2 regions of the Sporomusa sp. GT1 genome follow, and region 1 is predicted to be linked to the other one. Evidence: riboswitches for the same ligand, from Rfam matches in the RefSeq annotation. Region 1 holds a riboswitch; the other holds the start of a gene.
The links. A riboswitch is a leader RNA that binds a small molecule or an ion and turns the genes downstream of it on or off. The one in region 1 is predicted to bind S-adenosylmethionine.
Positions count from the first base shown of each region.

Region 2: another riboswitch for S-adenosylmethionine. It lies ahead of GT1_RS21360 (homoserine O-acetyltransferase); the one in region 1 lies ahead of GT1_RS17025 (MetQ/NlpA family ABC transporter substrate-binding protein).

Region 1 is NZ_BMBX01000019.1:18,531-22,745, reverse strand. It holds gene GT1_RS17035 (DUF456 domain-containing protein) at 47-559, shown strand; gene GT1_RS17030 (TetR/AcrR family transcriptional regulator) at 576-1,166, shown strand; gene GT1_RS17025 (MetQ/NlpA family ABC transporter substrate-binding protein) at 1,214-2,035, opposite strand; SAM riboswitch class I at 2,175-2,279, opposite strand; gene GT1_RS17020 (YerC/YecD family TrpR-related protein) at 2,470-2,775, shown strand; gene hisZ (ATP phosphoribosyltransferase regulatory subunit) at 2,790-3,971, shown strand; gene GT1_RS17010 (HDOD domain-containing protein) at 3,964-4,215, shown strand, end outside.
Region 2 is NZ_BMBX01000044.1:10,141-14,355, reverse strand. It holds gene GT1_RS21365 (xanthine dehydrogenase family protein molybdopterin-binding subunit) at 1-1,970, shown strand, start outside; SAM riboswitch class I at 2,086-2,195, shown strand; gene GT1_RS21360 (homoserine O-acetyltransferase) at 2,303-3,505, shown strand; gene GT1_RS21355 (homocysteine synthase) at 3,589-4,215, shown strand, end outside.

The DNA of each region.
Region 1 (4,215 bases):
ATATTAGGCAGATTGCTGGCAACCCGCTCGCAAAGGAGTGCATGGTTTGGATGCAGGGTTAATAGCCATTAATCTACTGGTTATAGCCATCATTGCTGTTGGCATTGGTATGACGGCAATTGGCTTGCCTGGCAACTGGCTCATATTTTTTACGGCGCTGGGGTATGGCTATACAGAAGGCTTCGTGCATATGAGCAGTACCGTGCTCTTGCTGCTTTTGGGCGCATTATTGCTGGGCGAACTGGCTGAATTTATAGCAGGAGCGCTGGGGGCCACAAAAGAAAATGCATCCCGTATGGCTATCGGGTCTGCCTTTTTTGGCGGCATTGTCGGCGGTATTGCCGGCACAGGCATTATGCCGGGACTTGGCTCGATTGCGGGGGCCATCACCGGCTCTTTTGCCGCCGGTTACCTGGCGGAGTATGCCGCTACCGGCAACCGGGAGAAAGCGGGGCGGGTTGCCAAGAGTATCATGATTGGTCAGGCATTGGGATTGATTTTCAAATTAGCCATGGCTATCGGCATGGTGGTTTTGATCCTTTCCAAACTGGCTTGGTAAGGACAGGAGGAAACTTATGAAACGCCGGCAAATACTTGATGCTGCCTATACTGTTTTTTCCCGCAAAGGCTATCATCGCGCCACGGTTGACGAGATTATTGCCTTAGCCGATACCGGTAAAGGCACAGTATATAACTATTTTGTCAATAAGGAACAACTTTTTTATACCTTGATTAAGGAACGCAGTGCCGGTTTTGAAGCTGAGTTGGATACCATTGCTGCTCTTGCCGAACCGGCGCTGGATAAAACCAAGAAAGCCATTCGTGTTTTTCTGGAGTTTTATGTGCAAAATGCGGATTTGTGGCGGGTGCTCATGCATGAGATGCGCGGGTTAGGCCGTGAGGAACCGTCAAGCTTTACCGAGGCGGAGCGGGAAAAATACCGGGAAAGGTTTGTTCACACTATCGGGACATTGCAGCGGATCTTACAGGAAGGAATTGATCAAGGTACTATCCGCCAGTGTGATGTGCACAAAGCCGCCCATGGTTTGTTCAGTGTTATTGTGATGATGGTGTTTCAGGGGTTTGTTGGCGGAGAACAGGATTCTATTGATAGTACGGCCAACAGCATTGCCGATATTTTTATGTACGGGATAGTTAACCGTTAATAAAAAAAATGAGTCCGGGGATTTCCCCAGACTCATTTTTTACTTCATTAAAATGCCGGTACAATAGCACCTTGGTACTTTTCATTGATAAATTTCTTAACTTCTTCGGAGGTTAAGGCTTTGGTTAATTTTTGGATTTCCGGGCGGTTTTCATCGCCTTTGCGGACGGTAAGGATATTCACATAAGGGGAGTCTTTTTGTTCAATAAACAAGGCGTCTTTACCGGGAACCAGCTTGGCCTCCAGCGCGTAGTTGGTGTTAATGACAGCTAAAGTCAGATCATCCAGGGAACGCGGCAATTGAGCAGCTTCCAGTTCGCGGACTTTTACATTTTTGGGGTTGGCGGTAATGTCGCTGACGGTAGCGGTAACGCCTGCGCCGTCTTTAAGTTTAATAATGCCGGCCTTCTCTAGGAGTGCCAAAGCGCGGCCGCCATTGGTGGGATCGTTCGGGATGCCAATTTCTGCGCCGTTTTGCAGGTCATTCAGGTTTTTAACTTTTTTAGAATAAATCCCCATGGGTTCGATATGTACGGCAGCAGTATAGGTTAGATCCAGTTTGCGCTCGGCGCTGAACTTGGTCAGGTAGGGAATGTGCTGGAAGAAGTTAGCATCAAGTTCTTTTTCCGCAACAGCCATGTTAGGACGGACATAGTCGCTCATTTCTACCACAACCAGATTGATGCCTTCTTTTTCCAGAATGGGTTTGATGACAGCAAGAATTTCAGCATGGGGCAGAGGGGTTGCGCCTACTTTGATAGTCTTTTTCTCAGTTGCTGAAGGGGCAGGGGTTTCTTTACCGCCGCACCCGGCAAGGAGAGTGGAGAACGCCAATAAAGCGGCAAGCAATAATAAGGTAATCTTTTTCATGACATATTCCTCCTAATAGTAGTTACTTTACTAATGACACCAAGGTAAGACAATGTTCTGGCTAAAAAAAGCAGGTCAGCCTCCTCCCGTAAAAATAGTGAAAGCCATTTCGGCAGTCCGAAATGGCTTGTTGTCCAGTTCTTCATCTGCCAGGAAAGTATCCTGTGGAATTGGCACCGTTCGCAAATTGCGATGGTTGCCGCAGCGTCATCGGGCCATTCCCTCAGCCAGCTCTTGATGAACAATATGTAATTTATGAAATTTATATTAGCACCGATAGGTATGTCTGTCAATAAAAATATAATTAAATTAGTAAAAATGAGTAAAATAGTAAAAAGTTTTAATTCGATAAAGCTGGAAAGGAATAAAGAAGGAAAAAACAGGTGTGTAGCGAATAGATAGTGTAAGCAAGTATTTACAGGAGGCGTAATAGTATGACCGCAAATCCCAAATTGAAAGATGCACTTACCGACCAGCTGTTTCGGGGGATTTTATCGCTTAGCAGCGAGGAAGAGTGTTACCAGTTTTTTGAGGATGTATGCACAATCGGCGAACTTAAGGCGATGGCGCAGCGGCTGGAAGTGGCGCGGCTGTTAAAGGCAGGCGTCATTTATGACGATATTGTTGCCGCTACCGGTGCCAGTACCGCAACCATCAGCCGGGTTAAGCGCTGCCTTTATTATGGAGCCGACGGTTATAAAGCTGTGTTGGCCCATCTGGAGGAAAACAAGGCTGAGTAGAATGGAGTGTTAATATGAACAAAAATTTTGTACCGCAAATTCCGTATGGGACGCGGGACTTGCTGCCCCGGGAAGCCAAGCAGAAGCGGATTGTCGAGGGGGCACTGGCCGATCTATTTTCCTGCTGGGGCTATGACGAAATAGTAACACCGACCTTTGAATATATGGAAACACTGGCAGTGGGCACAGGCAGCAACATTCAGCAGCATGTATTTAAATTTTTTGATAAAAACAACCGGATTCTGGCACTCAAACCGGATATGACAACCCCGATTGCCCGGGTGGCGGCAACCAGACTGAAGGAAATGCCGTTGCCGCTCAGGCTGTTTTATCTTACCAATGTCTTTCGCCATGAGCAGGCGCAGGCCGGCAGACAATGCGAGTTTTATCAGGCCGGGGTGGAGCTGTTAGGTGCGCCCGGTCCGGCAGCCGATGCCGAAATTGTGGCCCTGGCGGTAGAAGCTATGCTGGAAGCCGGGCTGACCAATTTTCAAATCGGCTTAGGCCAGGTGGATTTTATCAACGGCCTGATGGCGGAAAGCCAGTTAAGCCCCGAGCGCCAGCAGCAGATCAAATCCGCCATGGTTACCCGCGATTTAGTTGGGCTTGGCGAACTGCTTTCACAGAGCGGACTTAAGCAGGCAGCGCAAGAACTGCTTAAGCAAATTCCGCTTTTGCATGGACGGGAGGATATGTTAAGCAGAGCCTACCGGTTGGTCAGCAATGACCTCAGCCGGGCGGCGCTGGATAACCTGGCCGATATTCACAAGCTGCTTGCAGGCTATGGTGTCGATCAGTATGTCAATTTTGACCTTGGCATAATTCGTGACTTTGATTACTATACCGGCATGGTATTTGAGGGCTATACGCCGGGACTGGGCTTCCCGCTGTGCGGGGGCGGGCGTTATGATACGATGCTGGCTTCACTGGGGGTTGCCAACCCGGCGACAGGTTTCGCCATGGGAATAGAACGGATGCTATTAGCTCTGGAGCGCCAGGGGATTGGCGTCAGCGTGCAGGGTAAAGATGTATATATTGCCTGGACGGAAGGTAAGCTGGCGCAGGCCATTGAAGCGGCTAACCAATGCCGGCGGCAAAGACGCCGGGCAGAACTGGCGCTTGCTGCCGAACCGCGGGCGGTGGCGGAAGCAGTGGTTCGCACCCGGGGCTATGAGGAATTGATATATATTGAGTAAACGGATAAAACAGGTTGTAGCGGCGGTCACTGCCCGGATTAGCGAAACAGACAGGCAGTTTGTGGAGCGGTATTTAGACCCGGCGGCAGCCGCCTTCTTTTGGCAGATGAACCTACCTGACCAGCGGCATGCTTTGAATGTAGCCTACACAGCCGGGGAACTTGCCGCTAAGGAAAAGGATGTTGACCAAGAATTACTGCTAACATGCGCGCTGCTTCATGATATCGGCAAGATAAAAGGGGAT
Region 2 (4,215 bases), on a different contig from region 1:
GTGATACGGTAGCGGCGGTGGTTGCCGAAACCAAGGCGGCGGCCCTAACTGCTGCAAGTCTCATAAAGACTGACTATGAACTCTTGCCAATGGTTATTAATCCGGAGGATGCCCTCAGCGGCCAGGTTGCTGTCCATGACAGCGGCAACCCGTTTTTTACCATGGAAACCAGCTATGGCGATACGGCAGCTGCCATGGCGGCACCGGAAGGCATAGTAGTCGAAGACCGGGTAGAAACTCCTAAAATTCATCATGCAGCTATGGAAAATCACGTATGTATTGCCGCACCGGATCATCGAGGGAGAATAACGGTGCATAGTCCCTGCCAGATCGTATATTCTGTGCGGCTTATTGTGGCCAAAGTCCTGGGGCTGCCTTATCATAAAATCCGGGTTATCAAAACTCCCATCGGCGGATCTTTTGGTGGCAAGCAGGAAATAACCCTTGAGCCGTACTGCGCCTTCTTTGCCAAAGATTTGAACAGGCCGGTAAAGATAGAATTTGATCGGTGGGCCAGTATAATTGCCACCCGGACCAGAACCAAGACCATCGGTTATGTAAAAACCGTGGTAAGTCCTGAAGGCAAGATCATAGCGCGGGACATGAAGCATATTATCGATACAGGGGCCTATACTTCCAATGGCCGTGTCATTTGTTATGCGATGGGCAAAAAGCTGTCCAGGCTGTACCGTATTCCCAGCCAGCATTATCAGGCCATAGCCGTGCATACCAATACGGCCATAGCAGGAGCGGCGCGGGGCTATGGATCGCCGCAGGTGCAAACCATTGCCGAGATCAATCTGGATAATGTGGCCAGGCGTTTACAAATGGACCCTGTTGAATTTCGGCTGAAAAACCTGGTACACCCCTTTGACGCTGATCCGGGCGGCGGGCCTAATCTGGGCAATGCCAGGATTATCGATTGTGTGCACAAAGGCGCCGAGGCTTTTGGCTGGCGTGAGAAATGGAACAGGACTAAGCCTGAGGGGCGATGGCAGACCGGTGTAGGCATGGCTTGTGCCACCCATGGTAACGGCTATTACGGAGCCTACCAGGAATTTGGCACAATGACGATAAGAATGCTCGAAGACGGCAGTATTATGCTTAATGCCGGCTTGCACGACCTGGGCAATGGCACGGTAACCGCCATGAAACAGATTGTGGCCGAGGTGCTGGAGGTTGCGCTTGATATGATTGAGGCGCCTGAGGCTGACACTGATATTAGTCCCTATGATATCGGCTGCCAGGCCAGCCGGGTTATCCACGTTTGCGGCGCCAATGCCATGCAGGCTGCCGAGGAATTGCGCAGCCTGCTGATCCGGGAGTCGGCCAAAATTTTTCAGTGCAGTGAGGAAGAGGTATTGCTTGAAAATGGCATGGTCTATACCAGCCGCGAACCGGAAAAGAAAATCAGCTATGGACAAATGGCGGCTGCTATTCAGCAAAAAAATCAGGTCGAGCTTATTTGTACCATTACCTATCGATCCCCGGCCAACCCCGGTTCATATGCTGTAAACTTCGTCGAAGTGGCTGTGGACACTTATACCGGTTTTGTCAAGGTGGTGGACGTTGTAGCCGTACATGATATTGGCCAGGCCATCAATACCGGTTTTGTAGAAGGGCAAATTCATGGGGGTGTGCAAATGGGACTGGGGCTGGCAATCAGCGAAGATATTGCTTATGACGCCCGGACAGGTGTTGCCGGTGGCGCTAGCTTTAGTAAGTACCATCTGGTTAATGCACCCGATATGCCGCCGGTCAGAGTCCTCTTAATTGAAGAGGGCGAAGAGCATGGACCATATGGAGCTAAAAGTGTGGGTGAACTTGCAACAATCCCCGTCACGGCGGCTACCGTAAACGCCATTAACCATGCGCTTGCCGCCAACTTCACAATTCTGCCGGTTACCCCGGATAAAATTATGGCAATGCTTACGGCCCGGCAGGCAAGTAACCGTACATTACTTCGGTAGTGTCAGGTTTTGGGGAGTGCGGATGAAAAACTGTAACATTGTACCCCGGATATACTTGACAAATGTATCCTGGGTTAGGTATCATATATACATCTACCAATAAATTAATATTGAACTCTTATCCAGAGAGGTCGAGGGACTGGCCCGATGACACCCGGCAACCGGCGCAATGCGCAGTGGTGCTAATTCCAGCAGGAATCAGTAGATATTCCTGGGAGATGAGAGGGGCTTTATGTATGCCGGTTTGCCCCCTCTTTGCAGAGGGGGTTTTTTATTAGCTCTTCTGCATGAAAACAGTTAGGTCTAATCATTATAGTAGGAGGGAGGATATCATGGTTGTTACCTTTTTTCCGGGGTTTAGATGGCGGCCGCAACTTAAGCTGGCTCAAGTTGCGACACCTGAGCAGCCGCTGGATTTAGTTCAGGGCGGTTGTTTAGAGCAGGTTACAGTAGCTTATGAAACCTACGGCCAGCTGTCAGAAGGACGCGACAATGTAATTTTGGTGGCGCATGCATTAACCGGTGACAGCCATCCTGCGGCGCATGACCAATATGATGAGCAGGGCTGGTGGGAACCCTTAATTGGCCCAGGCCGGCCGCTTGATACCACCCGGTTTTTTGTTATTTGTGCCAATGTGCTTGGCGGCTGCCAAGGGACTACCGGCCCGTCTTCGCTTGAGCCTGCCACCGGCAAGCCTTATGGCATGAGATTTCCGGAAATTACCGTCAAAGATATGGTCCGGGTCCAGAAACGGCTGCTGGATATATTAGGGATTGAGCACTTATCCCTGGTGGTGGGAGGCTCAATGGGCGGGATGCAGGCAGTGCAATGGGCGGTTGATTATCCTGGCTTTGTGGATGCAGCGATTGTCATTGCCGCACCCGGCTATTCCTCGCCGCAGGCTATTGCTTACAACCGTGTAGGCCGCCAAGCCGTCACGCTTGACCCCGCGTGGCAAAATGGCGACTATTACGGCAGTCCGGGACCCAAGCAGGGTTTGGCCGCTGCCCGGGCCTTAGGGATGATTACCTATCAGAGCGAGTTGTCTATGTCATATAAGTTTGGCCGGCGGACGCGGGCCGGACAATTTGAAATTGAAAATTATCTTGATTATCAGGGCGAAGGCATGGTAAAAAGGTTTGATGCCAACTCGTATTTGTATTTGCTGCGAGCATTGGACCTCTTTGATATTGGTACCGGCTATTCTTCTTATGAAGCGGCTTTGGCAAGAATAGATGCCAGAATACTGGTAGTGGGAGTAAGTTCTGATATTTTATATCCGCCGCACCAGCAGGAAGAATTAGCGAAAGCCCTGCGGCAAGCAGGTGTATGCACCGACTTTGCCATCATTGACAGCCCGCATGGGCATGATGGATTTCTCATTGATTTTCATTTGCTCAGGCCCATACTGACCAATTTTATTAATAAAGTTCTGCCGGTTTCTGCCGCGGTACCTATTAGGCAGTGGATTAAGTTCAGAGCATCCAGCCTGGCTTATTTGGGGGCCAGGCTAGTACCGGACGTTTCCGTGTAAGGCAGCAAGCCCGGCCAGTGTAAGACAGGGACATTTCCTAAGCGATATTTATATACAAAATACATATAAAATGAGGGATGATTATGACATTGCCAGAAAATCTACGTTTTGATACCCTGGCCGTACACGCCGGGCAGCAGCCTGACCCAACAACCGGTTCGCGGGCAGTACCGCTGTATCTGACTACCGCATACAACTTCCGGGATGCCGACCATGCAGCCGATTTGTTCAGTTTGAAGGAAAGCGGCAATATTTATACCCGGCTTATGAATCCGACAAATGATGTATTTGAACAGCGGATAGCCGCGTTAGAAGGCGGTGTGGGGGCGCTGGCCTTTGCCTCAGGCCATGCGGCCATTGTTGCAGCCATTGTCAATATTGCCCAGGCCGGTGATGAGATTGTCAGTTCCTCGACATTATATGGCGGAACGTATAACCTATTTGCCCACACGTTGCCGCGGTTAGGGATAAAGGTTAAGTTTGTTGATCCGAGCAAGCCGGAAAACTTTGCCGCTGCCATTACGCCCCAAACGAAGGCAGTGTATGCTGAAATCATCGGCAATCCCAAGATCGATGTGCTGGATTTGGAGAACGTAGCTGCTGTAGCGCATAACCATGGTTTACCGCTGATGATTGACAGTACCTTTGCTACTCCGTATTTGTGCCGCCCAATTGATTTTGGCGCCGATGTTGTAATCCACTCGGCAACC